3 regions of the Endothiovibrio diazotrophicus genome follow, and region 3 is predicted to be linked to each of the others. Evidence: predicted binding sites of a transcription regulator. Region 3 holds the regulator's gene; each other region holds the start of a gene.

Region 1 (10,582 bases), on a different contig from region 3:
CGGCCACTCCCTCGGCGGCGGCATGGCCCAGTTCGTCGGCCGCGTGCTGCACCGCCGCGCCACCACCTTCAACACCCTGCCGATCGCCGACGACGTCAGCGCCGCCGCGCTGATGTACGACGACTACTTCAGCCGCGAGGCGCCCCAGCTCCAGGGCGACGGTGAAGAGATCGTCAACCTGGTCGCCCGCGACGGCGACGACGGCTACGACATCGCCGCCGACTGGTTCAGCGGCGACCTGTGGGGCACCACCTACCTCGTCGACGTCGAGGTGGACGACCTGCTCTTTTCGATCCCCGACCTCTACCAGCGCCACGCCCTCGGCACGCTGATCGACGCACTGCAACGCCGCCTCACCACCGCGACCCTCGGCGGGCTGACCGTGAACGACGACTGGGCGTGCGCCGGCCAGCCGCAGGAGCGGCAGTGGACCATCTTCGCCGACGGCACCTTCCGCGCCATCGACTGGAGCGACACCGGCATCTGGTGGCTGGAGGGCACGCAGGTGAACATGGTCGACGACGGCGCCGTCACCTACCGCGGGAGCATAGGCGAGGATGGCGTCACCCTGAGCGGGGCGATGGAAGGCGACGACGGGCGCAGCGGCTGCTGGCAGGCGACCTATACCCCTCAGGCGGCCAGTTCGAACAGATCGGGCGTGCCGTAGTGGTGGAGCTGCTCCGGCGCAGAGAGGGTGGACTCCAGCAGGGCGGGATCCCGAATGCCGGAGGGACCACCGTGCTCGGCCAACTGCGCCGCGTGGATCGGCACCACCGCGCGCCGGTCGATCCACACCGGCGCCGCGGGGCTCATTTCGCCAGTTCCCGCAGAACGTCGCGGTCCTCCCGCATGATCGCCTCGGCAGCTTCGAGCTGCCGCGCCACCTCGGGGTCGTAAGGGCTGAGCAGAAACCCTTCGGGGGTCTCGGTGAGATAGAGCGCATCCCCCTTCCGGGCGTGGAGCAACGCCAACGCCTCCTTGGGCAGGATGACGCCGGCGGAGTTGCCGATGGCCTTGATCTCCAGCTTGATCATGGTGGGTCTCCCGAACGACGTTACAACAAACGTAATACGCCGCTCTCGGGAATTCAACCACCCTTACGGCGAGGTCCCGCCATCCCGGCGACCTCGGCACGTCGCCGGTCATCACCACGAAGAGGAGAAAGCGGAGCAGCCGCTGCATTCCCACACTGGTGCGTGGGAACGATCAATAAATCCACCCCCTCCGACCGTCAACGGCATAGGCCTTCCGATACAACAGCGTCATCAGTCCCATTCCTACCAACATCGACCAACACACCCACGTCGGTATCGATTCCGGATTCTGGTGTTGTAGTTATCGTTCGCGACGATTGCCGTGATTCCGCCAGATTTCCGCCGTGCCTCCGGAGAAGTGCGCTCTTCCGATGGCACCGCCTCTCCTGTAGGAGCGGCCCCGAGGCCGCGATGGGGTCGGAGTGCGGCGCTTCGGATTCGACGGTGGTGGGAAACGGGAAGGGCGTCATCGCGGCCTAGGAGCCTGTCGGGCTATGGGGGATCGAGTCGCGGGAGTGGGAGGGCGGCCCCAATTTTTCGAAAATCTGAGGAGAATAGTGAGCTATTTGACGAGGATTTTCGGAAAAATGGGGCCGTCATCCCGCTTTCGCGGCCGATTCATCCAAAGTCCGACAGGCTCCTAGGGGCCGCTCCTACAGGACAGAGCGGGAGCAGCGGGGCGTGGGGATCGGGGCCTTGTGGGGGCTTCGTTTGTTCGGAAGGTGTAGGGGTCGCGGCAACAACGCTGCCCCCGTTCGCGTCGGCGCGGTAGCGCCGACCTACGGCAACGTCCCGGTCTTACCTCCTGGGCTGAAATTGCCCGTAGGTCGGCGCTACCGCGCCGACGCGAACGGGGGCAGCGGGATCGCGGGGACAAGTGGCCTTGCCGAGTGCTTCGTTTGTTCGGAAGGAATTGGAACGGCGGTTGCGGAGGTGCCCCCGTTTGCGTCGGCGCGGTAGCGCCGACCTACTGGCGGCTTCGGATCAGCGGCAAGGGTTTACCCGTCTGCGGAATCGACAGGCAGATGTGAGTGAGCCATCCATGGAGACCGCAACGCGGCCTCCATCAGTCGTTGAAGTGGAGGGATGGCCGCGGATCACTTCAGGCCAAATCGAAACGATCCAGGCCCATCAATCAGCTCCTCGTCCGGTACCTCCCGGCCGAGGTAGCAGCTGCGCGGCCCCATGTCACGGTGGATCAGCTTGAACCAGGCGCGGGCGAAGACGTCAGCGAACACCTCCGGATCCTGGCGGAAGCGCCACGCTAAGCGGCACGCACGATAGCGAGCAAAAGTGTCACATACCTTCACGCTGCTTTACTCCGCCCAACTACGCGGCAGTTCCTCGCGCAGCGCCGCGACGAGCGCATCAATATCGGCGCGATTGGTATAGAGGTGGCAAGAGACCCGCACCGAGCGCTTGCCGAGGTGTTCGACGACCGGCACCTCGATCCGATACCGCTGCCACAAGCGTTCCATCAGCGGCCGGGCCTCCCCGGGCGGCAGCGGGCAGCTGACCATGCTGCCGTACCACGCCTCGGCCGTCGGTGGCTCCAAACCCGTCAGCTCGACGATCCGCTCACGGGCGTAGCGGGCCAGTGCGTGTGTCCGGGCGCGGAAGGCATCGAGGCCCACTTCGTTCTCCAGCAGGTCCAGTGCCGCGGTCGTCGCCAGGTACGGCGATGAATCGCGCGTGCCGGGCCAGATGAACTCCTCCCACCACGCCTCCGGCCTGCGCGGCAGGAGCCGCCCCCAGCACAACTGCGTCGGCTTGATCTGCGCGTGCCAGCGGGGATCGACCCACAGGAACCCCGAGCCGAACGGTGCGCTGACCCACTTGTGCAGGCTCACGCAGTAGAAGTCGCACGGCAGGGAACGCAGTGACAGCGCGGTCTGCGCGGGGGCGTGGGGCCCGTCGACCACAACGGCGATGCCGCGGCGGCGGGCCTCCTCGCAGATCTGCCGGACGGGGAGGATCACCGCGCTCGGCGAGGTAATGTGACTGACCACCAGCAGCCGGGTGCGATCGGTTGCGGCGGAGAAGAGGGCGTCGACGATCTCCTGCTCGTCGTGAAACCTCTCGGGCAGCGCCGCCGTCCTGAGTATCGCCCCCGCCGCATCGCACGCCCGTTGCCAGATCCGCACCACCGCGCCGTACTCGTGGTCGGTGAGCAGGACCTCGTCGTTCGCTTGCAGCGGGAACGAGTTGGCCACGACGTTCATCCCGTCGGTGGCGTTCTCCACGAAGGCGATGCAGTCGGGCGCCGCATCGACGAAGCGCGCGAGGCGGTCACGGGCGGCCAGCCAGGCCGGTTCAAACTGACGGGCGTAGAAGTCCATTGGCTGGCTACGGAGCCGCTGCTGCCACTCCTCTTGGGCGGCGATCACGCGCCGCGGCGGCGGACCGAAGGAGCCGTGGTTCAAGTAGATGGTATCGGTGCGGATCGGCCACTCGTCCCGCCACTTCCGCCAGGCCGGATCATCCTTAATGGAAGGCGCGTTCATCAGCGGGTTCGGCTCCGATGTTGTCTGAATTCCGCGCACCCGGGCGTATCTTACGAAGCGATCTCGATCCGGTTGCGCCCCGCCCCCTTGGCGGTGTAGAGCGCCTCGTCGGCGCGCCTCAGCTGCCCTTCGAGGCACGCCGGATCGTCACCCGCGCAGGTGGCGACACCGATGCTGACGGTGAGCGGCACCCGCTCCCCCTCATGTTCGAACAGGAGCGCCTCGGCCCCGGCGCGGATCCGCTCGGCCACCACCGCGGCGCTGTCGAGGTCGGCCCCGCCCATCACCAGCAGGAACTCCTCGCCGCCATAGCGGGCGAAGATGTCGTTGCCGCGGATCAGCTGGCGCACCAGGGCGGCGAAGCCCTCCAGCACCCGGTCGCCGAACAGGTGGCCGTGGTTGTCGTTAATCCGTTTGAAGTGGTCGAGGTCCATCAGCAGCAGGCTGAGCGGGTGGCCGCTCTCGTCGGCGATGCGCCGTTCGAGCAGCAGGGCGTTATCCAGGTGACCGCGGTTGTAGGCACCGGTGAGGCTGTCGTGGATCGCCTGCTCGCGCAACAGGGCATTCTGGCTCTCGATGACCGCCTTGGCCGCGGCCAGTTCGTTGACCGTCTCCTGGAGTTCGCGGTTGAGGCGGCGCAGCTCCCGGGTCTGGCGATCCATCTCCAGGAAGACGCGCAGCTTGGCGAGGAGGATCTCCGGTTGCAGCGGCTTGAACAGGTAGTCCACGGCGCCCACCTGATAGCCGCGGAAGACGTGATTGAGCTCCTTGTTGATGGCGGTGACGAAGAGGATCGGCACGTTGCGGCAGCGTTTGATGCCGCGCATCAACTCGGCCACCTCGAAGCCGTCCATCTCCGGCATCTGCACGTCGAGGAGGATCACCGAGAAGTCGTTCTCGAAGGCGAGGCGCAACGCCTCCTGGCCGGAAGCGGCTTCGACCACCTCCAGCCCGCTGCCGAACTCGGCGAGCAGCGCACCGAGGGCGACGCGGTTCTCGGCACGGTCGTCGACCACCAGGATGCGTTGCCGCGGATCGGCCGCCGCAGTCAGTGTAGAGGGGGATCCCGCGAAAGGAGATCGATCCATGTCGTCAGTCCGTTGGCGGGTGCCGGAGTGCGCTCCGGGCGCCGTCTGTCGTAATCGTCTTTGGGTCGCTACCGGGTTCGCAACCGCAGATCAACGTCTCGCCGATCGAGCGATCGGCCTTTTCCCATCGATAGTTGTGGGCACTTCCTGAGGTGAATTCTGGCAGGGTATCGAACAGGAAACAACGCCGCGGCCGCACGGACCGGGGTGAGGGCCTGGATCAGGCCAGCAACTGAAGGGTGATTTCCGGCGAGGCATTGGCCTGGGAGAGCATCGCCATGCCGGTCTGCTTGAGGATCGTGGAGCGGGTCAGGTCCGCGGTTTCCTGGGCGAAATCGGTATCCAGCACCCGGCTGCGCGACTGGCTGAGGTTGTCGGAGACGTTGACCAGGCTGTTGACCACCGATTCGAAGCGCCCCATGGCGTTGCCGAACTCGCCGCGCATGCTGCTGATCTTCTCCAGCGCCTTGTCGATGATCGCCAGCGAGTTGCGGGCGCCGTTGGCGCTGTTGGCATCGATCGCCCCGCCCAGGGCGCTGCCGATACCCGTGGCCGAGGCGGTGACCTGGACCGTGTTGACGGAGACCACTGCGGCGCTGCCCAGGTTGGTGGCGGCGACATAGAAGTCCACCCGCGCGCTCGAGTTGACCACCTTCACCCCGTTGACCTCGACGGAGTCGACCATCCGGGTGATCTCGCTCTGCAACGCCGACACCTCGGAGGAGATGGCGCTGCGGTCGCTGGCGGAGTTGGTACCGTTGGCCGACTGCACCAGCAGTTCGCGGATCCGGTTGAGGTTGGTGTGGACCTCCTCCAGGGCGTTGTCGCCGGTCTGGGTGAGGGAGATGCCGTCGTTGGCGTTGCGCACCGCCTGGTTGAGCCCCTTGATCTGTGCGGTAAAGCGGGTGGAGACCGCCAGCCCTGCCGCGTCGTCCTTCGCCGCGTTGATGCGCAACCCCGAGGAGAGACGTGCCACCGAACGCTGGACGGAAAAATCCGCCCCCCGGATATCGCGCCGGGCGGTCATCGACAACACATTGGTGGCCAGGATCTGCGGCATCTCTCGTCGCTCTCGTTCCGGCGCGGACGTGCACCGGTGCATCCTTTATAACGGCGGTAAAAACGGAACCTTAAGGGGTAGTGGGGAAAGCCACCGTGCAGTTACCATGTAGCCAATCGATACACCGGCTCCCGCCCCGCCCCCCGGCGGAGAGCCACTGACGGACACACCCGATGGCAATGAACACCGCGACCTTCGCCAAGGGCGAAACGATCTTCAAGGAAGGCAGTTCCAGTACCCACGCCTACTTCATCAAGAAGGGCTCGGTGGAGATCTCCACCATCCGCGACGGCCAGCGGCTGGTGCTGGAGCGGGTCGGGGCCGGCCGCTGCTTCGGCGAGATGGCGCCGATCCTCGGCGAGAAGCGCCACGCCACCGCAGTGGCCCGCGATTACACCGAGGTCTACCTGCTCGACAAGGCGGTGGTCGAACGGCTGGTCGCCGACTCCAACCCACTGCTGCGCACCATCACCTATGCCCTGATCAACCGGGTCAAGTCGCTCACCGAAACGGTCGCCCCCCAGGCCGCCCCCAGCGGCGTGCTGGTCTCCTTCGCCAAGATCCTCGAACTGGCCGCCCGCGCCGCCAACGCGCCGCGTAAGAGCAAGGCCACCGACACCATCTCGATGTCGCTGCTGGAGATGGTCGATACCCTGAGCATCACCACCTCGCTGCCGATCTTCCGCGTGCGCTCGATCCTGCGCCGGATGAACGACCTCAACCTGATCATCGTCGAAGGCAGCGACGAACACAGCCGGGTGCGCTACGACCCCGACACCATCGTAGGCAACGCCACCAACATCATGCTCAACATGAACACTCTGATCACCGACCGGCTCCACGCCGACATCGAACTGATGGAGATCGAGGAGCTGGCGCGGCTGGTGGGGGTGGACGCGGAACGGATCTACCGCAAGCTGGCCGACGGCGAACTGCCCAAGGAGCTCTTCCTGTTCAAGAAGTCCGAGGCGCTGGAACTGCTCCACGAAAAAGGGCGCACCTTCTTCGAGCAGCGCAGGATCAAGAAGATCAGCGAGCTGGAGGGGATGGCCGACCTCGAATTCGTCGACCTGGAGACCCTCGGCACCGCGCTCACCGCGATGGAGGCCTACAACACCGCCCTGCTGCTCAAGGGCCAGCCGCCGACGATCCTCGACCGCGCCCTCGGCTCCCTCTCGCAACGCATGGGCCAGGTGATCCGCAACACCATGGAGGCGATCGAACTGGTCGACGAGGTGCGCGTCGCCCAGCTCGAACAGGAATTAATCGATCGAATCAAACAGATCAAAAATGCATAATATCGAGCCGACAATGTGAAGTTTTGGTAGCGACACTCGAAAACAACGTTATTCTTCGAGGAAAGCGGCCGTTTTCAGCGCGTAAACTAAAACTTCATATCGCCGAAGAATGGCGAACGAGGTCGATGCGGATCGGGCGATAGAGAGAGGGAACCGTCTCTTCGAGGCATCACGCGCACCCCGCCACCAACGAGAGAGCACAATGAACATCGCCACCCTCCTCGGCATGATCAGCGGCGTCGCCATCCTCGCCTGGGCGATCTTCAGCGCCACCGGCGAGGCCGGCATCTTCCTCTACCCCCAGGGCATCGCCATCGTCCTCGGCGGCGTCATCGCCGCCACCTTCATCTGCTACCCGCTGCGCCAAGTACTCGGCGTCTTCAACACCTTCGCCAAGGTGCTCGGCCGGGAGGACCTGCCGGTGGCCAGCTACATCGGCGAGATCCACTACCTCGCCCAGCAGGCGGTGGCCGGCGGCGCGATCAAGCTGGAGAAGGAGCTCCAGGGGGTGGAGAACTACTTCCTCAAGGACGGCCTGCGCATGCTGGTGGACCGCTATCCCGAGGAGAAGCTGCGTTCGATCATGGAGACCTCCATCCTCAACGCGCGCAACCGCGAGCAGGCCGAGGCCGACATCCTGCGCACCATGGCCAAGCTCTCCCCCGCCTTCGGCATGGTCGGCACCCTGATCGGCCTGATCGTCATGTTCAAGGGGATGTCCGGCGGCCTGGAGGCGGTGGGGCCCGGCATGGCCACCGCGATGATGACCACCTTCTACGGCCTGCTCCTCGCCTACCTGCTGTTCCTGCCCATCGCGGTCAAGCTGGAACGGCGGATCGAGGAGCGGGTGGTGCTGATGACGGTGATCATGGAGGGGCTGGTGCTGGTCTCCAAGAAGACCCCGCCCGACCTGGTGATGGATGAACTGAAGGCCTACCTGCCGCCGGGACGCTGGCAGGACATCACCGTGCGCAAGGCGGGCGGATGAGAGAGCGCCGCCACATCCTAGAGCGACTCCACCCGCGTCGCCAGGACGAGGGCGAGGAGTACTGGCTGCTCTCCCTATCCGACCTGATGGCGCTGCTGCTCGGCTTCTTCGTCGTGCTGTATGCCGCCTCGGCGATCAGCGAGGCGAAGTTCGAGGCGATCACCCAATCCCTGCAGAAGGTGATCGCGGGCCGGCCGAAGCCCCCGCCGCCGGCCGTCGGCCGCCCCAGCCCGATCCGCCCGCCGCTGCCGCAGACCGCCATGGCGAACCCCGCGTCCACCGGCATGGGCAACGGCCGCTCCCGCGAGGACGACTACGCGCTGATCCTCGATCTGCTGCACCGCAGCATCGACCGGCAACGGCTGCAATCGCAGGTCACCGTTCGCCCCACCGCCCGCGGCGTCGAGATGACCGCCGCCGGCTCCCTGCTCTTCCCCTCGGCCAGCGCCCAACTGAGTCCCGGGGCGAAGCCGCTGATCGATCTGGCGGTGAAGACCATGGAACGCTTCCCGCTGACGCTGATCGTCGAGGGGCATACCGACGACCTGCCGATCCACTCCGCGCGCTACCCCTCCAACTGGGAACTCTCCGCCGCCCGCGCCGCGCGGGTGGTGCGCGAACTGATCGAGCGCGGCATCGGCTCCGACCGTCTCAGCGCCTCCGGCTACGCCGACACCCGCCCGCTGATCCACCCGGAGGGTACGCCGCTGGACGAACAGCGCGCCCGCAACCGGCGCGCGGTACTGGTCTTCGCGTTACCGAAATGAAGGACAAGTAGCGGGCATAGGTTGGGGAAACCCCAATCGAAACCACCCCTGGTTACCACGCTCTGCGTGGTAACCAGGCCTCCACGCCGGCAGAGGAGTTCACCCCTGGACGCTCCGCGTCGGCCGCCGCACAACCGATACCACCGTGCCTTAAAGCAGAACGCGGAGTGTCCAAGGAAGCCGGTTACGACGCGGAGCGTCGTAACCGGACAGAAAGGCAGCGTAGCCGCTAAGGACTCCCCGGGAACATCCGCATCGGATTGACCCGCTCGATCTCCTTCACCCCCTGGCCCATCTTGCCCACGTGCCCCTCCATGCGCTCCATGGAGACGCGCATCGCCGTCATCTCCCGGCTGACCACCTGGATGTCGCCGCTCATCTGCGCCATCAACTCGGTCATGCGCGCCATTTGATCCACCATCCGGTAGAAGGTCACGCCGCCGCCCGCCAGGAAGAGGAACACGACGACGATAAGCAGCGGCTTGACCGCCCGATCAAGATTCAACACGGCACCCTCCCGATCCGATTTCGGAACGTTGAAAACGAAAAAGGCCCCTCCGAAGAGGGGCCTTTTCTGCCCCGGCAGCCGGGGACTTGGGTTTGGTAGGCGCGATTGGATTCGAACCAACGACCCCCACCATGTCAAGGTGGTGCTCTAACCAACTGAGCTACGCGCCTGTCGTTGAGGCCGCGTATTCTACAGTCGTCGCCATCGTTGTCAACACCGATGTTACCGTGAAATTGCGCGAAGATGCGGAGGCGACCGTAGAGTGTGCCGAGGTACGAGGCGCACTGCCCTCTCCGACCGGTGCGCCTCCTATCGTCGGCACACCCTACCCGAGTCTCATCGTCCGGGGTGGCTATCGGGACAATCGACTCCTTCCGCATCCATTACGGCGTCGTTCCCTCGGCGGCCGCCGGCGGCAGGGGATCGGGGCCGGCCAGCGCCACGGCGATCACGGCCAGCGCCGCCACCAACGCGGTGACCGCGAACAGGCCGGCGTGGTTGTGGGTCTCGAAGGAGGGGGCCAGCGAGGCCACCACCGCGGCGATGGCGCCGATGAGGAAGTTGATGGTGGCGCTGGCGGCACCGACGTTGCGCTCGACCCGCAGCATCGCCGCGCCGCGCCCGACGCCCAGCGCAATACCCAGGCCGAGGGAGAAGAGGAAGGCGCCGGCCAGCACCGCCGCGGCGCTGTCGGGCATCGCCTGGCTCAGCACCCAGCCGAGGGCCGAGCCCGCGGTGGCCAGGCCGACACCGAGCAGCGCGGTGAAGCGCATCCCCCACGCCAGCCCGGCAACCAGCCGGCCGCCGGAGAGGGAACCGATGACGAAGCCGGAGAAGGCGAGCAGGAACCACCAGCCGAACTGCTGGTAGCTCCAGCCGAACTCGTCCATGAAGACGAACGGCGAGCCGGCGAAGAACGCCGCCATGGCGCCGGTCATCAGCCCCAGCGACAGGGCGAAGGCCATGAACGGACGGTTGCGCAGGGTGGTGGCGTAGGCGTGGGCCACCGCCGCGGGGTTGAGCGGCGCCCGCTTGGCCTCGTCGAGGGTCTCGCGCAGGCCGACGGCGATGAACGCGAACAGCGGCAGCCCGAGCACGACGAGGCCGACGAACATCACCCGCCAGCTCATGCCGGAGAGGATGTAACTGGCGATCAGCGGTGTCGCCGCCACGGTGACGGCCATCACCGCCGAGAGGATCGACATCACGCCGATCACCTGGCGGAAGTCATGGGTATCGCGCAACAGCGCCTGTGCCAGGGTCGGCAGGCTGCCCGCCCCCATGGCCTGGATCAGCAGTCCGAGCGCCAGGACGTCCAGGGTCGGCGCGGCGGCG
Region 2 (10,582 bases), on a different contig from region 3:
CTGCCATTGGGAAGCAATCGGCATGCCACACACCCGTAACCAGCTGTTCCAAAAAAGTAATTGAAAATCTGGCCACACCGTAATGACGCCGACGGCAATTCATTGCCGCCGAGTGGCGGAATCCGGACGCGAAAGAGGGAATACGGCCCGGGGGGCCGGATGGAGATCGCAGAAAGACGGGAAATTGGCGCGACGGGCGGGCATCCCACCCTGGTCACCGCGCTCCGCGCGGTAACCTCGCTCTTCATGCCGGCAGCGGCGCCGGCACCGAAACCGTGAGGCCAAAGCAGGACGTAGTGCGTCCAAGGCTTCCGGTTGCGGCGCAGAGCGTGGCAACCGGAAGACCAGAGGGCCCGCCGAACGAGCCCCTCAAATGGAAAAGGCCGGAGATGCGTGCCCCCCGACCTTTGCCCCCCCGCCCCTTCAGCCCTTCAGCTGATACACCACCCCGGGATGACAACGCACCATGTCGAAGGCATCGGAGTAGTTGGCCATGGACTCCGAAGCGCCGAGGAAGAGGTAGCCCCCCGGATTGAGCTGCTGGGCGAAGCGCGCCAGGATATCCTTCTTGGAATCGGTGGAGAAGTAGATCAGCACGTTGCGGCAGAAGATGACGTCGAACTTGCCCAGCGACGAGAAGCTCTGCAGCAGATTGAGATGGCGGAAGGCGACGCGGCGGCGGATCTCCCCTTTCACCTCCCATTCGTTGCCGTGGGGCGTGAAATAGGCCGCTTTACGCTCGGCGGAGAGACCGCGAGCCACCGAAAGTTCGTCATAGCGGGCATTCCGCCCCACCTCGAGCATCCGGTCGGAGATGTCGGTGGCGACGATCTGCGCCTCCCCCGCCAGCTTTCCGGGGTGCTCGCGCAGATATTCCGCGATCGAGATACTGATGGTGAACGGCTCCTGACCCGACGAACAGGCCGCGGACCAGATCCGCAACGGCTGGCGGGTGCGCCGCTCGACGAACTCGGGGATTACCCGGCTCTTCAGGATGTCGAAGGGGAAGGTGTCGCGAAACCAGAAGGTCTCGTTGGTGGTCATCGCCTCGATGATGCGTTCGCGAAAACCGGGACCCCGATCCCGCTTGAGGCGATCGACCAGCTCGCCGAGCGAGGAGAGCTGATGCTCCCCCATCAGCCGATTGAGGCGACTCGAGACCAAGTAATGCTTATTCTCGCCAAGCACGATGCCGCAAGCGTCCTCAAGAAAGCGGCAGAAGTCCTGGTACTCCTGCTGGGTAAACCCCACGTTGCTCAACTCTGTAATTCCTGAATCACCGCCCCGACGGGGCGGAAAGGCGATCGATAGGGGCGTCGCGCACTCCGCCGCACTAGCGGGGCACGCTCCCCATCTCCGGGTCGTCATAGTATTTCAACACCGCCCTGACCAGATCGTCCGGGTGGAACTTGGGCACGAAGACATCCGCCCCGACCCGCTCGACCATGGCGTTGTTGAAGACCCCGCTGAGCGAGCTGTGCAGCACCACGTAGAGCCCCTTCAGCGCCGCATCGCGGCGGATCTCGGCGGTCAGCGTATAGCCGTCCATCTCGGGCATCTCGATATCGGAGAGCACCATGCCGATCCTCTCGTTGACCGGCCCCTCCTTCTCCCACGCCTTCAGCTGTTCGAACGCCTCCTTGCCATCCTTGCACATGGTCACCTCGAGTCCCACCTGATCAAGCGCCCGTTTGATCTGGCTGCGCGCCACGGAGGAGTCGTCGGCCACCAGCACGTGGCGCACCTTGGCGGACTGTACCTCGTGGTCAAGCATCTCCTGGGAGACGTCGGTGTTGATGTGGATCACCTGATCGAGCACCTTCTCGACGTCGATGATCTCCACCAGCTTGCTGTCGACGTTGGTCACCGCGGTGAGATAGGCATCTCCCCCCGCCCCCTTGGGTGGCGGCAGGATATCCTTCCACTGCATGTTGACGATGCGATCCACCGAACCCACCAGGAACCCCTGGACGGTACGGTTGTACTCGGTGACGATGATGTAGCTGTTCTTCAGATCGGTGATCGGCATGCGACCGATCGCCATGCTCAAGTCCATGATCGGGATGGTCTTGCCACGCATGTTGGCGATGCCTTTGACCATCGGGTTGGATTGCGGGACGTGGGTCAGCGGCGGACACTGAATCACCTCCTGCACCTTGAAGACGTTAATGCCGAAGAGCTGGCTTCCGGTCAGGCGGAACATCAACAGTTCGAGACGGTTCGCGCCTGCCAGCTGGGTGCGTTGATCAACGCTATCGAGAACACCGGCCATTTGGTTTTCCCTCTTGATCTTTTGACCGTTCAACTTAACACAGTATACACGTAAGATGTATAAGCGCCTTGTTTTTCAAGAAATTCACGTACCTATCGCGGCACCTCGCCAGATCGCCCGCAGATATCGACGCCCAATCTCCGGCAGACTTCTTGCAGCGAGCCCTTCAACTGCCGAATATGCGCCCGTCGGGTGACGACCCGTTGACACCCCACCCCGACGCGCAACACCGAGGAAACCGATGCCCGCAAAACGAACCATCCGCGCCCTCTTCGCCCTGCTCGTGACCCTTGCGGCCCCGCTCGCGGCCTATGCCGAGGACGCCTACCAGGACCAGGAGGAGATCCTGGCCGCCGCACGGGAGTTTCTGGCCACCCAACTGGCCGGCCACCACGGAGAGGATGCCGACATCCTGGTCGAACCCCTCGACCCGCGGCTGCGCCTGACCCGTTGCGAGGAGCCCCTGGAGGCCTTCCTCCCCGCTGGCGGACAGCTGGTCGGCAACACCTCGGTCGGGGTGAGCTGCAACGCCCCCAAATCCTGGTCGCTCTACGTCTCCGCCAAGATATCGGTGTTCGCCGAAGTACTGGTCGCCGCCCGCAACCTCCCGCGCGGTACCCACCTTACCGGCGCCGACGCGAGCTTCGAGCGCCGGGATCTTTCGCGGCTCCCCTACGGCTACCTCACCGACGCGGCCGAACTGGAGAGCAAGATGACCAGCCGGCGGATCAACGCCGGTACGGTACTCACGCCGTCGAGCATGAAGGATGCCCCGATGGTCAAGCGGGGCGAACGGGTAACCCTCTCCATCAACGCCAGCGGCCTGCAGATCCGCGCCTCCGGCACCGCCATGCAGGACGGCACGCGCGGCCAACACATCCGGGTCCGCAACACCAGCTCCAAACGCATAGTCGAAGGAGTTATACTCGCCCCGGGGCTGGTCGAGGTCAACAATTAGCGGCGCCTGCCGACACACCCTCCACGGAGCACGGAATCTTTATTCGCAGCAGTCGAAAAAAGTTTCTAAAGAATCCAACGGCAACGCCGCTAGTAAAGACTGAGAAAGCTGAAGGAGCATACCGCCATGCCTTTCGAAATCAACACGTTGCAGCAAACGCAGCCCCAAGCGGTGGGCACGCCGGAAGGTGCGCGTGTCGCGGCTCAGCGGACCGACAAACCCAAGAGCGACCTGGAAACCAACCGCTCTGCCGGCAGCGAAACGGTGAGTCTGACCGATACCGCGGCCAAGTTGCACAAATTCGCCAACGAAGTGGAGAGCCTCCCCGTGGTCGACACAGAACGGGTCGATTCGATCAAGCGTTCCCTCGACAACGGCACCTACGAGGTGAAGCCGGAGCGGATCGCCGAAAAGATGATGTCCTTCGAGCGCAACATGGCCTGATCGAGACCACGCGCCGCATGAACCTCGAGGCCCTGCCGCCAGCCCTTGCCCCTCTCCTCGCCCGCGAACTGGAGGAGAGCGGCCGCCTGCTGGAGGCCCTGAAAGAGGGCGAGCGGGTCTTCGCCGGCCGCGATGCGGAGGCGATCCAACACACCGCCAACACCATCCTCCAGCTCTATCAATCCGTCGAAACACTCGAAACCCAACGCCAGCAGCTCCTCGGCGCCGCCGGCCTCTCCCCGGATCGGGAGGGCATGGAGCGCATCATCACCGCCGCCAACGACCCACGACCCCGCCAAGCCTGGGACCGACTGCTCGACAACGCCGCCCAGATCCAGAAACAGAACGCAATCAATGCACGCATCGTCGAGGGAAGCCGACGGCACGCCGAAGCGGCATTCAACCTGTTGCGCGGGAAAGAGCCGGCCAGCGAGCTCTATAGCGCCAAGGGGCGCACCGGCTACGGGAGCGGGAGCAGCGGCATCACCTCGCGCACCATCGGCAAGGCCTGAGCAGTCAGAGGCCGCCAAAAAAGAGGGGCACGACCCTCCCCACCACCTCGGGCCTTTGATTTTTCGTAGGGTGGATAAGCGACAGCGCATCCACCGAGCTCCGAACGCGCGGGGCGATACCCACCGTCAGCCACCACCTCCATTTCGGCGGATGCGCCATCGCTTATCCACCCTACGACGCTCTGCTGCTCGAGCTTTGCCGAACTGCTGGACCATCCAGGCCCATTTCAAATCGGTAGCATACGACAACGAAACAGTGCTAGAATGCGCGCCGCTTCACCCGACGGTGAAGCGCCCATTCCGGGGCCGTAGCTCAGCTGGGAGAGCGTCGCGTTCGCAATGCGAAGGTCAGGGGTTCGATCCCCCTCGGCTCCACCAAATTCCCTTTCGCGGGCAACCGCGAATCCCTGCAAATCCAGCATTTTTACACGCATTCGAACCCTGACGGTGATCGTCAGGGTTCGAATGCGTGTGCCTGTTTTCACGCCCATAGTCTAGGTCAAAGCATAGATCACCAGATCGACCCCACGCCTACCCCTTAACCCTTTTCACCATGGGCAAACTCGCGGCACTCCAGAGGTCTCCCGACTGACGAAACGCGGTCTCTACGGCGACGGCGGCGGGCTGCACCCGCAAATCACGCAACGGGGTTCCAAATCGTGAATTTTTCGCTACCGGGTGGAGGGTCGCCTGCGTAGCCGCGGACTGGAGCCGCCCCATGCCATCTCACTTGCCCAAGCGCGGGAAGCGGCGCGGGAGTACCGCAAGCTCCGAGTGGAGGCATCGACCCCATCGAAGCCAAGCAACAACAGTGGATAGCGGCGAAGCTGGAGGCGGCAAAGTCGATTACCTTCACCGAATGCGTGGAAGGCTAACTCAAGGCACACCGCGCGGGCTGGAAGAGCCAGAAGCACGCGGAAGACTGGGAACAGAGTTTCGTAAACCACACCTACCCGGTTTTGGGTCATGGCGGCACTGGACACCATCAGGAGCGAACCGGGGCGTGATGGTCTTTCCGACAAGAACGGGGACATCACCAGCCATTACTCGGCTGCGGAACTGGAGGAGCTGATCGAAGCCAGTAATCGGGTCTGCCGGGCAAAATCCGGCAAAAATCCGGCACTGGTGATGCTGAAAAGAAAAACGGGTCAGAGGAAATCCCTAACCCGTTGATCTAGTTCGTAAAATATGGTGGGCCGTGTAGGACTCGAACCTACGACCAGTCGGTTAAAAGCCGAATGCTCTACCAGCTGAGCTAACGGCCCATTGAAAATGGGAGGCGCGGAATGATAACGGAATCGGCGGAAAAATCAACTCTCCGGCGACGGCACGGCGGGCGCACCGGTTTTCGGCTTGACGAGCTTCTGTTGGGCGTGGCGGCGGGTGGCGGCCTTGCTCTTCGGTTGGTAGAGATAGACGTGCCAGAGGGTGAAGCCGAGTAGCGCCATCCCCGCCCAGGTGTGCAGGCCCATCGCCTTGCGGCCGCGGAAGCCGGTGTAGACGAGGGTCGCCATGGAGGCGGCCATGCCCGCCTTGGCGGCGGTGCGGCTGGCCTGGAGGATCTGTTTGCGTTGTCCCATGGGGTGGTCCTGGCGGTGTGTCGGTTCAGTGGAATTCGCCGCGATCGAGGTCCTGGAGGATCTCCGGGGTAATCTCGTCGAAGCGCAGGATGCGGCGGCCGGCGTGGTCGGCCATGAACTCCTCGGCATCCTCTCGCGTTGCCAGCGGCACCAGTTCGTGGCCCATCGGGCCGTAGACGTCGGAGCCGATGACGAAGAGGGCGTCGTGGGCGTCGATGTGGGCGAGGCCGTAGTAGTCAGTCACCGCGATGGCGGCGATGTCCTCCTGTTGGTGGCCGGGGGCGTAGCGCGGCAGGTCGTGGAGGTATTTTAAGAGGTCCTTGGCGCCGTCGAAGTGGTGGGCGTGGCCGTCCTTGTAGCGCACCGTGGCCACCCAATTAGGATATTTGGCGACGAACATGCCGCATACCGGGCAGACGTCCTTGGGGCCCGGCGCGGGGACCTGGACCTCGCCGCCGTGGGCGGTGCCGAGGGCGAGCAGGAGACACAAGGCGATGGTGGAGAGCAGGTGCTTCATTGGCGGAAAGTCATTGTGAAAACCGGGTGTGGGTAGGGTGTGCCGATGGGCGAGGCGCACCGGGCTCCGACCGGTGCGCCTCCTGCCGTCGGCACACCCTACCCGTTGATTTGCGACCAAGCCCGCTCGGCGACGAGCCGTAGGGTGGATAAGCGATAGCGCATCCACCGCAACGGGGGCAGCGGCGACCGGGCGGGCATCGCCCTGTCCGGCGCTTGGTGGATGCGCTATCGCTTATCCACCCTACGACGCTTCCCACCGTCCGTCAGCCCTGCATCTTCCTGCGACGCTCGGCGCGGCGTTTGCGGATCATCAGGGTGTCCTTGGCGGTGTCGAGGTAGGCGGCGGTGAGGGCGGCGTCGAAGTCGCCCAGTTCGCCGCCCTTGGCGGCCATCGCCGACTTGGCGGCCTCGGCGTCGGCGAAGGCCATCTTGCTGCGCATGCTCATGGTGCCCTTCAGTTTGCTGCCGATCAGGTAGGTGGCCTCGTCCACCGGCACCAGCGGCTTGATCTTGTCGGCGGAGCCGAAGTCGGCGGCGTAGACCGCCTTGGGGCCGCGGTCGATATTGAGGCTGAGGCTGATCGACAGGCAGTGGATCGAGCAGGTGCCGTCGACCCGGTCGTCGTCGTAGTGGACCAGATGGCGGCTGTGGTTCCACTTGGTGCGGTCCATGCCGCAGTAGGGGCACTTGGGGTATTTCTCCAGCTCGTTCTCCAGCGGCTGGGGGTCCTTCGGCGCCTTGGGTATGAATTGCATCGGGGTGCCGTCGCCGGCGGAGGCAGTGGCGACCGCGGGGAGGGCCACCGTGGCGATGGTTCCGGTGGCGAGGGCGCTTTTCAGCAGGTCACGTCGTTTCATGGGGTTCTCCTGTGGACCGATCGGGGTTCCCGAGCTGTAAGCAATTTCCGAGCCTTAGTTGAAACATTATTCAGTTCAATAGGTTGCGAAAAGGCGGCCGCAAACAGGTGCGGCATATGACACACCTCGCGGGTGTTCCGGTAGGAGCGGCCCTTAGGCCGCGATCGGGACGGAGTGGGACGCTCCGATTCGGTTTTCGGTGGGAACGGACGCGGCGCCATCGCGGCCTTGGGGCCGCTCCTACAGGTGGGAAATCAGCGACGTCCATAGACGCGGACTCCGGCACATTCCTCGGATGCGTTGCTTACCAGTTGGCCAAGCCCTGCATCACCTGGAAGTAGTTCACACCCTCGATCACCGTGCTGATGCCGAGGGCGATGACGAAGACCGCGGCGATCTTCAGCAGCTGGCCGCGCAGCTTGGCGCCGAGCTTGCCGAACACCGCGCTGACGAAGAGCATCGAGGGCAGCGTGCCGAGGCCGAAGGCGAGCATCAGCAACCCGCCCTGCAGCGGCCCGCCGGCGGTGGTCGCCTTGACCGCCACCGAGAGGGTCAGCGAACAGGGCATGAGTCCGTTGACCACTCCGGCGACCAGGGCGCCGATCACCGGTCCCTGCTCGGTGGCGGCGATGAAGCGCCGGCGCAGGGCGGCCAGCGGCAGGAAGGAGAAGTGGACCCGCCAGGGGCCGACGCCGAGGATGTCGAGGCCGAGGAGGATCACGATCAGTCCGGCGATGATCTTGAGGACCCCCTGCGCCTTGCCGATGAAGCCGGTGGAGGTGAGGGCGAGACCGAGCAGTCCGGCGGCGATGCCGATCAACACGTAGACCGTGATCCGTCCGCCGTGATAGGCGCCGTAGGGGAGCACGCCGCGGCCGCGGTCGCCCATCTTGATGAAGAAGGCGGAGACCAGACTGCCGCACATGCCGACGCAGTGGCCGCTGCCGAGGATGCCGGCCATGAAGGCGACGGCGTAGTCGTATTCCGGTTGCATAAAGCGCTATTTACTGCAGATTAACGCAGATTGGCGTAGATCAAGACAGAAAAAATCTGCGTCAATCTGCGCTAATCTGCGGTTCATGTGTTCCGATCGGTTTTATGGTGCCCCACCGCTGCGTTGCAGGCGAAGGGAGTTGGTGACCACCGAGACCGAACTCATCGCCATGGCGGCGGAGGCGATCATCGGGTTGAGGCGGCCGGAGACCGCCACCGGGATGGCGACCCCGTTGTAGATCAGCGCCCAGAAGAGGTTCTGGCGGATGATGCTCATGGTCCGCCGGCTCAGCGCCACCGCCTCGGCGAGGCGGGCCAGATCGCCGCCGACCAGGGTCACGTCGGCCGCCTCCATGGCGATGTCGGTGCCGCTGCCGATGGCGAAGCCGACCGCGGCGGTGGCCAGCGCCGGGGCGTCGTTGATGCCGTCGCCGACCATGCCGACCCGCGCGCCCTCGGCGGCCAGCACCTCCAGCACCGCCACCTTCTCCGCCGGAGTCGCCTCGGCCACCACCCGCGCGATGCCCAGTTCGGCGGCGACGTGCTCGGCGGTGGCGCGGGTATCGCCGGTGACCATCACCACCTCCAGGCCCAGCGCGGCGAGCGCCGCCACCGCCTCGCGGGCACCGTCGCGGGGACGGTCGGCGATCGCCGCCAGCGCCGCGGCACGGCCATCGAGGGCGAGGAACACCGGGGTCTTGCCGGCGGCGGCCAGCTCCGCCGCCGTCCCCTCCAACTCATCGAGGGCGATCCCCTCCCCCGCCAGCCAAGCGGCGTTACCGAGCAGCAGATCGCGACCGGAAACCCGTGCCGCAACGCCCCGCCCCGGCTCGGCGTGGAAATGCTCGGCGCCGGCGGGCTCCACGCCCCTTTCGCGGGCGTAGGCGACCAGCGCCCGTGCCAGATAGTGCTCCGACTCCCCCTCGGCGGCGGCGGCCAGGGCGAGCAGTTCGCCATCGTCGAGGGGCGAGCGGTTGAGCCAGTCGGTGACCACCGGCCGCCCCTCGGTGAGGGTGCCGGTTTTGTCGAGGACCACGGTGGTGAGCCGCGCCGCCGCCTCCAGGGCGTCGCCGCCGCGGATGAAGATGCCGCGCCGCGCCGCTTGGCCCGTGCCGGCCATAATCGCGGTGGGGGTAGCCAGCCCCAGGGCGCAGGGGCAGGCGATCAGCAACACCGCGATGGCGTTGGCGGCGGCCATGGTGAGCGGCGCCCCGGCGAGCAGCCAGCCGGCGGCGGTGAGCGCGGAGACCCCCATCACCGCCGGCACGAACACCGCCGAGATGCGATCCGCGAGCTTCTGCACCGGCAGCTTCGCCCCCTGCGCCTGGTCGACCAGACGGACGATGCCGGCGAGCACGGTGTCGCCGCCCACCGCGGTGGCGCGCACTCGCAGCGTACCGCTGCCGTTGATGCAGCCACCGACCACCGCCTGGCCCGGCTCCTTGACCACCGGCAGGCTCTCGCCGGTGACCATCGATTCATCCACCGTGGAGAGGCCGGCCACCACCTCGCCGTCGGTGGGGATGCGCTCGCCGGGGCGCACCAGCAGCAGGTCGCCCACTGCCAGCTCTTCCGCCGGGACGACCACCTCGACGCCGTCGCGCAACACCGTGGCGCTCTGCGGCTGGAGGTCGATCAGCTTGCGGATCGCCTCCCCCGCCTGCCCCTTGGCGCGCTCCTCCAGGTAGCGGCCGAGCAGCACGAAGGTGATGATGCCGCCGGCCGCTTCGAAGTAGAGGTGGTGACGGTTGAACAGCCAGGCGGGGACGCTGTAGGCGTAGGCGGCGCCGGCGCCCAGGGCGATCAGGCTGTCCATGTTCGCCTCGCGCTGCTTGGCCAGCGCCCACGCCTTGGAGAAGAAGGGGCGGCCGGCCCAGGCGACGATCGGGGTGGTGAGCAGGAACTCGACGCTCTTGAGGAGGAAGGAGGTCGGCATCGCCATGCCGATGGCCATCACCGGCAGGGCCAGCAGGCCGGCGCCGACCAGCCGCCGCCGCGCCTCCTCCAGCCGTTCACGCTCGCGCGCCACCAGCAGCCGGCGCTGGGCCAGGGTATCCATCGGGCGGGCCTGATAGCCGAGGCTCTCGACCACTTGGTAGACCGCGTCGCGATCGAGCCGCCCCTCCACCTGGGCGGTGCCGGCGGCGAAGTTGACCCGCGCCGCGGCGACCCGCGGGTCGCGGTTGAGGCGCATCTCGATCAGCGCGGCGCAGGAGGCGCAGGTCATCCCCTCCACCGCCACCGAGCAGCGCTGCGGCGTCGTCTCGGCCGGCGACGGATCAGTGGCCGGCGCTGCGGCGGCGCCGGGCCGCACCAGCAGGTTGCCGATCACCGCGTCGAGCAGCGGCAGCAACCGCGCCAGCGGTAGCCCGTGGGGATCGAAGTGGACCACCACCGAGCCCAACTCCACCACCCCGCGCACCTGCCTCAACTGCGGATGCTTGCGC
Region 3 (10,582 bases):
GCCATCAATCCAGGTCAGGTGTTCGGCCAGGTCAATGGTATCGCCACCAAGGATCCGGCCTTCGGGCTGGACGCGGTGTGGATCGAGGCGGGGCAGAAGGACGACGCCCAGAGCATGGGCTACACCGTGGTCGATGCGGCCACCGTGGTCGCCACCCACCTCTCCCATGTGCTCCAGGAGCACGCCGCCGAGCTGCTTGGCCACGAGGAGGTGCAGCAACTGCTCGATGGGCTGGCCAAGTTGGCGCCGAAACTGGTGGAGGGGCTGGTGCCGAAGACGCTGCAGCTCGGCACGGTGGTCAAGGTGTTGCAGAACCTGCTGGCGGAGCGGGTGCCGATCCGCGATCTGCGCAGCATCGCCGAAACTTTGGCGGAACACGCCGGCAGGAGTCAGGATCCCGTCGCGCTGACCGGGGTGGTGCGCATTGCGCTGCGTCGGCAGATCGTCCAGGACATCGTCGGCATGGAGCCGGAGCTGCCGGTGATCACCCTCGACCCTACCCTGGAGCAGATCTTGCTCAAGGCGCTGCAAGGCTCCGGGGAGGGGATGGGGATCGAGCCGGGCCTGGCGGAGCGCATGCACAAGGCGTTGGCGGACGCCGCCCAGCGTCAGGAGGTGGCGGGGCAGCCCGCCGTCGCGCTGGTCGCCGGCGGTATCCGGTTGTGGATGGCCCGCTTCGTGCATCACTCCATCCCGAGTCTCGCCGTACTCGCCTACGAAGAGATTCCGGACAACAAACAGATCAAAGTGGTCGCCAACGTCGGACAGGCCGCCATCAACGGCGGTTGAAGCGCCACCGGGTAGAACGAGGACCGCCTCATGAAGATCAAGCGCTATTTCGCCCCCACCATGCGGGAGGCCATCCGTCTGGTTCGCCAGGAGCAGGGGGCCGATGCGGTGATTCTCTCCAACCGGCCGGTGTCCGGAGGGGTCGAGATCGTCGCCGCGGTGGATTATGATGAGGCGCTGCTCAATCCGCAGCCGGAGCAGGTCGCGGCCGAGGCGCCGCTGCTCGATTCGCCGGTGGCGAAGGTGCCGAGCACCCGGGAGAGCGGGGTGGCGGTCGACGGCAAGGCGCGGGCCCGGGTGTTGGCGGAACGGACCTTGCCGGAATCCCGTCCGCGGGCGGTCGCCGAGCCCGAGGCGCCGCGCGTCCCGGCCCCCGAGCGGGTAGAGTGGAGTCAGGAGCCGACCCTGGTGGAGATGCGCAAGGAGATGAAGAGTCTGCGCGGGATGCTGGAGAGCCAGCTTTCCGGTCTGGCATGGCGGGAGTTGAAGGAGGGGCAGCCGGTGCGTGCCGACCTCCTCCAGCGGCTGATGACCCTCGGTTTGGAGGTGCCGCTGAGCAAGCAGATTGCCGCAATGGTGCCTTCGGACGCCGATGCGGACCACGTCTGGCGTCAGGGGCTGGCCCGGTTGGCCGCGCAGCTCCAGGTGACCGGTGACGATATTTTGACAAATGGCGGTGTGGTGGCGCTGGTGGGTCCCACCGGCGTGGGCAAGACCACCACCGTCGCCAAGCTGGCGGCCCGTTTCGCCCTGCGTCACGGCCGCCGCCATGTGGCCCTGGTGACCACCGACAGCTACCGGATCGGTGCCCACGAGCAGCTGCGGACCTACGGCCGTCTGCTCGGTATCACGGTCCACGTGGCCAGCAACCGGGATGAACTGCGTAGCACCCTGGCGGAGTTGAAGGACAAGAAATTGGTGCTGATCGATACCGCAGGCATGAGCCAGCGCGACATGCGGCTCTCCGAGCAGACCGCCACGCTTCGCGGCGTCGGTCCGGTGAAGAGCTATCTGGTGCTCTCGGCCGCCGCCCAGACCGCCGCCCTTGATCAGGCGGCCCGCGCCTTCCGCAAGGTGGAGCTGTCCGGCTGCATCTTTACCAAGCTGGACGAGGCGGCGACCCTCGGCGGGGCCCTCTCGGTGGCGATCCGCCATCGCTTGCCGGTCGCCTACCTCGGTGACGGTCAGCGGGTGCCGGAGGATATGCACCCGGCGCGGGCCCACAATCTGGTCAATCGCGGTGTCATGATGATGCAGGAGAATGCCCAGGCGATGGAGGAGGAGAGTCTGGCCATGGCCTATGCGGGGAATGTGCTCCATGTCTGAGATCCCGCTCGATCAGGCCGCCGGCCTGCGCCGCATCGCCCGTCCCAAACCGGTGCGGGTGATCGCCGTGGCCAGCGGCAAGGGGGGCGTCGGCAAGACCAACGTCTCGGTCAATACCTCGGTGGCTCTGGCCGCCCTGGGCCAGCAGGTGCTGCTGATGGACGCCGACCTGGGGTTGGCCAACGTCGACCTGCTGCTCGGCCTGCAGCCCCGCTACAACCTCTCCCACGTGCTTGCCGGCGAACGTACCCTGGAGGAGATCATGATGTCGGGGCCGGCCGGTCTGCACATCATTCCCGCCACCTCCGGCATCCAGCACATGGCCGAGCTCAGTCCGGCGGAGCATATCGGCATCATCCGCGCCTTCAGCGAGCTCTCCATGCCGGTGGACATCCTGGTGGTGGATACCGCCGCCGGCATCTCCGACGCGGTGATCAGTTTTACCCGGGCGGCTCATGAGGTGCTGGTGGTGGTGTGCGACGAGCCGGCCTCGATCACCGACGCCTACGCCCTGATGAAGGTGCTCAATCGCGACTACGGCATCTTCCGCTTCCGCGTTTTGGCCAACATGGCGCGCAGTGCCCAGGAGGGGCGTGATCTGTTTCTCAAGCTCTCCCGGGTGGCGGAGCGCTTCCTGGACGTGACGCTGGATTTTGTCGGGACAATCCCGCATGATGAATACCTGCGGAAAGCCGTGCAAAAACAGCGGGCTGTGGTCGAAGCCTTCCCCCGCTCACGGGCCGCTGCGGCGTTCAGGAACGTCGCCCAGAGGGTGGCCGGCTGGCCGCCGCCCAGCGAGGCGCGCGGCCATCTGGAGTTTTTCGTCGAACGGTTGATCAGCGCGACAACCGGGGAGGGCGTGGAATTATTGCCATGAAGGATGTCGCGACGTATGCTGCCCAGCAAAAAGCGGCCAGCCGCGATGAGCTGGTGGAGCGTCATGCGCCGCTGGTCAAGCGTATCGCCTACCATTTGATCAGCCGCCTTCCACCCAATGTGCAGGTGGAGGACCTGATCCAGTCAGGGATGGTGGGTTTGCTGGAGGCGGCGCGCAACTATGATGCCGGTCAGGGGGCCAGTTTCGAGACCTACGCCGGCATCCGCATCCGCGGCGCGATGCTCGACGACATCCGCAAGACCGACTGGGCCCCCCGTTCGGTGCATCGCAAGGCCCGCCAAGTGGCGGAGGTGGTGCACGAGATCGAGAATGCCAAGGGGCGCGACGCCAAGGACAGCGAGGTGGCCGAGGCGCTCGGCATCTCCCTCGACGAGTACCACCAGATCGTCGCCGATGCCAGCAACAGCAAGGTGTTCAGCTTCGACGAGATCTTCGCCACCGGCGAGACCGAGCAGAAGGAACGGATAATGGGCCACCTCCCCTCGCCCTACGAGGGGATTCAGGAGGCCGATTTCCAGCAGGACCTGGCCACGGCGATCGGGGGCCTGCCGGAGCGGGAGCGACTGGTGATGTCGCTCTACTATGACGACGAGCTCAACCTGCGGGAGATCGGGGAAGTGCTGGGGGTGAGCGAGTCGCGTGTGTGCCAGATACACGGCCAGGCGATGGTCCGCCTGCGGGCGCGGCTCGCCGACTGGTTGAGCGGCCCGGAGGCTTGATCTTCCTTGAACGGCAGATCAAGCCTCCGGGCCGAACGTTCGTTTGGAGGGACGATTCGTCGGCCCGCCGAAAGCAAACAGACGGTTAGGTGGAACCGATCCACCAGCGGAGGTTGTCTTGGATAAGAACATGAAGATCCTCATCGTGGACGATTTCTCCACGATGCGCCGCATCGTCAAGAATCTGCTGCGGGATCTCGGCTTCAACAACACCCACGAGGCGGATGACGGGCTCACCGCGCTGCCGATGCTCCAGTCCGGGGATTTCGACTTCCTGGTGACCGACTGGAACATGCCGGGCATGCAGGGGATCGATCTGCTGAAGGCGGTGCGCGCCGATCCCAGGCTGGCGCAGCTGCCGGTCCTGATGGTGACCGCCGAGTCGAAGCGCGAGCAGATCGTCGAGGCGGCCCAGGCGGGTGTCAACGGCTACATCGTCAAGCCCTTCACGGCGCAGACCCTGAAAGAGAAGATCGAACGAATCTTCGAGCGCATGGGTTGAACCCGCGCCGCCCCCCTGAATCGCGAAGGGTACCCGGATGAGCGACCTTTACCTGTCCGATAAAGAGCTTGCCCTGGAGCGCGCGCGCTCCCTGGTCAGCCAAATAGAAGTGGGCAACGAACCCGAGATCTCCCGTCTGCTCGATGAACTCGACCGCATGCGGGAGAACAATATCTTCAAGGAGCTGGGCAAACTGACCCGCGAGCTTCACGACGCCCTGAAGAACTTCCACCTCGACTCCCACCTCTCCGATCTGGCGGAGAAGGATATCCCGGACGCCAAGGATCGGCTGAACTACGTCATCACCATGACCGAGCAGGCCGCCCATCGCACCCTCAACGCGGTGGAGGAGAGTCTGCCGCTCTCCGAGCAGATCGAAAAGCGGGCCGGCGAGCTCTCCGGGCAGTGGGAGCGTTTCCTGCGCAAGGAGATGAAGGCGGAGGAGTTCCGCAATCTGAGTCGCGATCTCGCGACCTTCCTCAACGACGTGGCCGGCGACTCCTCGCGGATCCACGGCAATCTCTCCGACGTGCTGATGGCCCAGGACTTCCAGGATCTTACCGGCCAGGTGATTCGCCGGGTCATCACCCTGGTCCAGGACGTGGAAGAGAGTCTGGTGGGGATCATCCGGCTGGCCGGTCAATCCTCCGTCGCCTCTCCCGTCGCCGTCCCGGTTGCCGCGGCGGTGGAGGCGGAGGTGCCGTCGGAGGAGACGGTGGGCGCCCACGGGCCGGCGGTACCCGGGGTGGATCATGGCGATGTGGTCTCCGGTCAGGACGACGTGGATGAGCTGCTCGCCAGTCTCGGCTTCTGAGGATAAAAAATAATGGCGGTTGATCTCGAAGACGACATCGTTCAAGACTTCCTGGTCGAGGCTGGGGAGATCCTCGAACGGCTCAATGAGCAGTTGGTCGAGCTGGAGCAGAGCCCTGACGACACCGACCTGCTCAACGCGATCTTCCGCGGCTTCCACACCATCAAGGGCGGGGCCGGCTTTCTCAACCTGGAGAATCTGGTAACCGTCTGCCACCGTTCGGAGGACGTCTTCAATCTGCTGCGTCAGGGGCAGTTGCACCTCGATGCCGATATGATGGACATCTTCCTGCAGGTGCTGGATGTCCTCAATTCCCAGTTCGACGAGGTACGTGGCGGTAACGATCCCAGTGCCGCCACACCGCAGTTGATCGGTGATCTGGAGCGGCTGCTCAACCCCAATGCCGCCCCGCCGCCTGCGCCCGCCCCCGTCGCTCCGGCAGCGGTGCCCGAGGCGCCTGCCGCGGCCCCGGCCTCCGGCGGCGAGGCGGGTGGCGACATCACCGATCAGGAGTTCGAGGCGCTGCTCGATCAGCTCGATGGAACGCCCGCGGCGGCGGCCCCTGCCGCGCCGGTGGCCCCGGCGGCCGCGGCGGAGTCCGACGAGATCACCGAGGAGGAGTTCGAGGCGCTGCTCGATCAGCTTCACGGCGAGGGTCGGGGGCCGACTCCGGTCGTCGGCGAGGAGGCCCCTCCTGCGCCGGCGCAGCCGGCCGCCCCGGCGCCCGCCGCCGCGGGGTCCGAAGAGATTACCGAGGCGGAGTTCGAGGCACTGCTGGATCAGCTCCATGGCGAAGGGAAGGGGCCCACCGCCACGGCGACTATGGCCGTGCCCGCCGCTCCTCCGGCCGCCCCGGCTGCGGTGCCGGCCGAGCCGCCACCCGCCGCCGCGGCCCCCCCGAAGCCTCCGGCCAAGGCGCCGCCCGGCCGCCCGGCGACCGGGGGCAAACCGACGGGGGATCAGTCCGAGGCCACCGTCCGCGTCGACACCAAGCGCCTCGACGACATCATGAACCTGGTGGGCGAGCTGGTGTTGGTGCGCAACCGCATGTCCACGCTGCGTTCGACCTTCGGCGACGACGAGGTCTCGAAGGTGGTGGCCAACCTGGATCTGGTCACCGCCGATCTCCAGTCCGCGGTGATGAAGACTCGCATGCAGCCGATCAAGAAGGTGTTCGGCCGCTTCCCGCGGGTGGTGCGCGACCTCGCTCGCAGCCTCAAGAAAGAGGTCCAGCTGGAGCTCCAGGGCGAAGAGACCGAGGTGGACAAGAATCTGGTGGAGGCGTTGGCCGATCCCCTGGTCCATCTGGTGCGCAACGCCGTCGACCACGGCGTCGAGGGGCCCGAGGAGCGCGAGGCGGCCGGCAAGAAGCGGGTCGGTCACGTGGTGCTCGCCGCCGATCAGGAGGGGGACCACATCCTGCTCACCATCTCCGACGACGGCAAGGGGATGGATCCCGACATCCTGCGTTCCAAGGCGGTGGAGAAGGGGCTGATGGACGAGGATGCCGCCGGCCGCCTCTCCGACCAGGAGGCGTTCAGCCTGATCTTCGCCCCCGGCTTCTCCACCAAGACCGAGATCTCCGACGTCTCCGGCCGCGGCGTCGGCATGGACGTGGTGAAGACCCGCATCACCCAGTTGAACGGCTCCATCGAGATCGACTCCCGCAAGGGCAAGGGGAGTACGTTGCGGATCAAGGTGCCGCTGACCCTGGCGATCATGCCCACGCTGATGGTGGTGCTCGGCAAGCAGACCTTCGCGTTACCGTTGGCCTCAGTCAGCGAGATTTTCGATCTGGACCTGAGTAAGACCAATGTCGTCGACGGCCAGCCGGTGGTGCTGGTGCGGGACAAGACCCTGCCGCTGTTCTACCTGCGCAAATGGCTGGTCAAGGGCGCGGAGCATACCGAGTACAAGAAGGGAGATACCGGCCATGTGGTGGTGGTCCAGGCGGGGAATCAGCGGATCGGCTTCGTCGTCGACCACCTGATCGGTCAGGAGGAGGTGGTGATCAAGCCCCTCGGCGCGTTGCTCCAGGGGCAGGCTGGGATGGCCGGCGCGACGATTACCGGCGACGGCGGCATCGCCTTGATCCTCGACGTGCCGAGCCTGCTCAAGGCTTACGCTGGCAAGTTTTGATCGGCGCGCGTAGATAGCGCGCGCCTCCGAGTGAATCGGAACGGAAGCAGCCCCTCCGGCATCGCCGGCAGGGGCTGATTGGTTGGATGTTTTCAGGAGTCGCTTGATGACGGTGCGTGTTCTCGTGGTGGACGATTCCGGTTTTTTCCGGAGACGTTTGAGCGAGATCCTCAATGCCGACCCCCGGTTGGAGGTGATCGGCGCCGCGGTGGATGGAAAGGACGCGCTGGAGAAGACCCAGCAACTGCGCCCCGACGTCATCACTATGGATATCGAGATGCCGGTGATGGACGGGATCACCGCCGTGCGCAAGATCATGGCGACGCGGCCGACCCCGATCCTGATGTTCTCCTCGCTCACCTTCGAGGGGGCCCAGGCGACCCTCGACGCCCTCGATGCCGGCGCCCTCGATTTCCTGCCGAAGCGTTTCGAGGATATCGCCCGCGATCGTGAGGAGGGCAAGCAGACGCTGCGTGATCGGGTGGTGGCGATCGCCCGCCGGCCGCTCTCATCGGTGCGCCCGGCTGCCGTGCCGCGCCGGCCGGTAGCGCCGCTAAGCCGACCGGTGCCGGCGGTGACTACCCCGACGGTCGCTTCCCACCCGCCGCTCGCTGCCCGCCGCCGCGGCAGCTACCAACTGGTGGCGATCGGCACCTCCACGGGCGGGCCGGTGGCCCTGCAGGAGGTGCTCACCAAGCTGCCGGGCAGCTTCCCGCTGCCGCTGCTGCTGATCCAGCACATGCCCGCCAGTTTCACCGCCGCCTTCGCCCAGCGGCTCAACCAGCTGTGCGCCATCGAGGTGCGCGAGGCGGCCGATGGTGACGAGCTGAGGCCGGCCCTTGCCCTGCTCGCTCCGGGGGGGCGGCAGATGGTGGTGGAGCGGGTGGCCGGACGCCATCTGGTGCGCATTACCGACAGTGAACCGGACCAGCATTATCGGCCCTGCGTCGACATCACCTTCCGTTCCGCTGCCAAGCTCTTCCCCGGGCGGGTCCTTTCGGTGATCCTCACCGGGATGGGGGCCGACGGGAGAGAGGGGGCCCGCGAGCTGAAGGCGGGGGGCTCCACCGTATGGGCCCAGGACGAGGCGACCAGCGTCGTCTACGGTATGCCGATGGCGGTCAAGGAGGCCGGTTTGACCGATCGGGTGTTGCCGCTGCAAGAGGTGGGGCCGAATCTGGCGGAGAGTGTTTGAATACAGGCGACGCGTGACGGGGCGGAGAGGGGGCGGAAGCGCAGTTTGACGCGTCACCCGTTACGCGTCGCTTAATCAGAGGGGTGGCGATGGACATCAACTCGATACTCGGCATTCTCTTCGCTTTCGGTGCCATCCTCGGCGGTAATTTTCTGGAGGGCGGTCACCTCTCGTCGTTGATGCAGTTCACCGCCTTCATCATCGTCGGCGGCGGGACGGTCTCCGCCTGCATGGTGCAGATGCCGTTACGTCAGTTCCTCGGCGGCTGGAAGATGCTCGGCTGGGTCTTCATGCCGCCGAAGCTCAATCCGGCGGAGGCGATCGAGAAGATCGTCGGGTGGTCCAACATCGCCCGCAAGGAGGGATTGCTGGGACTGGAGGCGATCTCCGAGAACGAGCCCGACCTGTTCGCCCGCAAGGGTCTCCAACTGCTGGTGGACGGCTCCGAGCCGGAGATGATCCGCGGCATCCTGGAAGTGGACATCTCCACCAAGGAGCACCACTCCCTGAGTTCGGCGAAGATGTTCGAGGCGATGGGAGGCTACGCCCCGACCATCGGCATCCTGGGGGCGGTGATGGGACTGATCCACGTGATGAACAACCTGGCCGATCCGAGTAAGCTCGGCGGCGGCATCGCGGTGGCCTTCGTCGCCACCATCTACGGCGTGGGCTCGGCCAACCTCTTCTTCCTCCCCTTCGCCAACAAGCTGAAGGGGGTGATCAACGCCCAGACCCGCTACCAGGAGATGATCATGGAGGGGGTGATCTCGATCGCCGAGGGGGAGAACCCGCGCAATATCGAGACCAAGTTGCAGGGGTATATCTATTAATCGGGCTGAACGGGTGAACGCATGGCACGCAAGAAGCCACCGGAGGAGCACGAGAACCACGAACGGTGGTTGGTCTCCTATGCGGATTTCATCACCCTGTTGTTCGCCTTTTTCGTGGTGATGTATGCCATTTCTTCGATCAATGAGGGGAAATACCGGGTGCTCTCCGAGTCGCTGATCACCGCGTTCAAGGAGCCGCCGCAGCGGTTTGTGCCGATCCAGTCGAGCGAGGCCTCCCACGGGGGGCAGGGAATCCTCCAGCACTCCAGCATCCGGGTGCCGATGCCGCGTAGCACCGACGAGTCCTACCGTTCGATGCGGGAAGCGAGGGCGCAGGCGTTGAAGAAGATCTCCGAGGAGATTGAACGGGCGGTCTCGCCGCTGATCCGTGCGGGGGTGATCGACGTGCGCCGCTCGGAGTCGTGGATCGAGGTGGAGATCAAGGCCAAGGTGCTGTTCGCCAGCGCCAGCGCCGATCTCACCGACGAGGCGGTGCCGATCCTCTCCAGTCTGGCGGAGATCGTCAAGGGAACCCCCTATCGGGTCAACGTGGAGGGGTTCACCGACAACGAGCCGATCTACACCGCCCGCTTCCCATCCAACTGGGAACTCTCCGCCCAGCGGGCGGGGGCGGTGGTGCGGCTGTTCGAGGAGCGGCAGGTGGACCCGGCGAAGATGGCGGTGATCGGCCACGGGGCACAGCGCCCGAAGGTGTCCAATGACACCCCCGAGGGGCGGGAGAAGAATCGCCGGGTGGTGCTGGTGATCGCCTCCGACGAGGAGGAGCGGCGGCGCCTGGAGGCGGAGCGGGCTGCCCAACTGGATCAGGAGATGGAGGCGGCGCGCAACGAGCGGGCCGCCGCGCAGGAGCCGGAGAAGGCACCGGCGAAAGCCGAGGCCCTGCCACCGCCGCCGATCCCGATCCTGTCGGAGCCGGTCGTGCATTACAACCCGGACGGCTCACCCGTGGATGTGACCGAGCGGGCGGTGACCGACGTGGGGATCTTCCCGGTGATCAAGCCGCCGATCGTTATTCAATCCCACGAGGGGACCCAATAGATGAAGGTTTGGACGGTCGCCAATCAGAAGGGTGGCGTGGGCAAGACCACCACCGCGGTGACCCTGGGGGGATTGATGGCCGCCGGCGGCCACAACACCCTGCTGGTGGATCTCGACCCCCACGGTTCGCTCACCTCGTATTTCGGCTACGATCCGGACAATATCGAGGCGAGTGTCTACACCCTGTTCCAACGGGTCGGCGCCCGTCGCCGCCTGGAGCCGGCCAACACGGTGCGCCCGACCAATTTCGACAACATCGATCTGATGCCCGCCTCCCCGGCGCTCGCTACCCTCGACCGTCAATTGGGGGC

What was found. Region 3 encodes FliA, which starts transcription of late flagellar genes. Its sites were predicted from a motif close to GCTAAAGTTNNNNNNNNNNCNGCCGATA; they were not measured.
Region 1: the regulator FliA is predicted to act here: its motif matches at 5,735-5,762, upstream of ACYQ2W_RS08140 (flagellin N-terminal helical domain-containing protein).
Region 2: the regulator FliA is predicted to act here: its motif matches at 3,295-3,322, upstream of flgM (flagellar biosynthesis anti-sigma factor FlgM).

Annotation. Positions count from the first base shown of each region.
Region 1 is NZ_BAAHXB010000022.1:18,766-29,347, reverse strand. It holds gene ACYQ2W_RS08170 (Tle-like phospholipase domain-containing protein) at 1-667, shown strand, start outside; gene ACYQ2W_RS08165 (hypothetical protein) at 631-813, opposite strand; gene ACYQ2W_RS08160 (AbrB/MazE/SpoVT family DNA-binding domain-containing protein) at 810-1,034, opposite strand; gene ACYQ2W_RS08155 (hypothetical protein) at 2,132-2,272, opposite strand; gene ACYQ2W_RS08150 (aminotransferase class V-fold PLP-dependent enzyme) at 2,351-3,538, opposite strand; gene ACYQ2W_RS08145 (diguanylate cyclase) at 3,589-4,626, opposite strand; gene ACYQ2W_RS08140 (flagellin N-terminal helical domain-containing protein) at 4,847-5,686, opposite strand; gene ACYQ2W_RS08135 (cyclic nucleotide-binding domain-containing protein) at 5,860-6,984, shown strand; gene ACYQ2W_RS08130 (motility protein A) at 7,187-7,972, shown strand; gene ACYQ2W_RS08125 (flagellar motor protein MotB) at 7,969-8,739, shown strand; gene ACYQ2W_RS08120 (hypothetical protein) at 8,969-9,247, opposite strand; tRNA gene ACYQ2W_RS08115 (tRNA-Val) at 9,341-9,417, opposite strand; gene ACYQ2W_RS08110 (MFS transporter) at 9,631-10,582, opposite strand, start outside.
Region 2 is NZ_BAAHXB010000068.1:11,600-22,181, forward strand. It holds gene ACYQ2W_RS16190 (CheR family methyltransferase) at 424-1,251, opposite strand; gene ACYQ2W_RS16195 (chemotaxis protein) at 1,334-2,272, opposite strand; gene flgA (flagellar basal body P-ring formation chaperone FlgA) at 2,514-3,230, shown strand; gene flgM (flagellar biosynthesis anti-sigma factor FlgM) at 3,357-3,674, shown strand; gene ACYQ2W_RS16210 (flagella synthesis protein FlgN) at 3,692-4,186, shown strand; tRNA gene ACYQ2W_RS16215 (tRNA-Ala) at 4,489-4,564, shown strand; gene ACYQ2W_RS16220 (hypothetical protein) at 5,153-5,359, shown strand; tRNA gene ACYQ2W_RS16225 (tRNA-Lys) at 5,376-5,451, opposite strand; gene ACYQ2W_RS16230 (hypothetical protein) at 5,497-5,766, opposite strand; gene ACYQ2W_RS16235 (nitrous oxide reductase accessory protein NosL) at 5,792-6,283, opposite strand; gene ACYQ2W_RS16240 (nitrous oxide reductase accessory protein NosL) at 6,549-7,142, opposite strand; gene ACYQ2W_RS16245 (sulfite exporter TauE/SafE family protein) at 7,447-8,136, opposite strand; gene ACYQ2W_RS16250 (heavy metal translocating P-type ATPase) at 8,239-10,582, opposite strand, start outside.
Region 3 is NZ_BAAHXB010000010.1:12,477-23,058, forward strand. It holds gene flhA (flagellar biosynthesis protein FlhA) at 1-789, shown strand, start outside; gene flhF (flagellar biosynthesis GTPase FlhF) at 820-2,115, shown strand; gene ACYQ2W_RS04590 (MinD/ParA family protein) at 2,108-2,992, shown strand; gene ACYQ2W_RS04595 (RNA polymerase sigma factor FliA) at 2,989-3,732, shown strand; gene cheY (chemotaxis response regulator CheY) at 3,863-4,234, shown strand; gene ACYQ2W_RS04605 (protein phosphatase CheZ) at 4,272-5,048, shown strand; gene ACYQ2W_RS04610 (chemotaxis protein CheA) at 5,061-7,187, shown strand; gene ACYQ2W_RS04615 (protein-glutamate methylesterase/protein-glutamine glutaminase) at 7,294-8,382, shown strand; gene ACYQ2W_RS04620 (flagellar motor protein) at 8,472-9,212, shown strand; partial or broken gene motD (flagellar motor protein MotD) at 9,234-9,980, shown strand; gene ACYQ2W_RS04630 (ParA family protein) at 10,272-10,582, shown strand, end outside.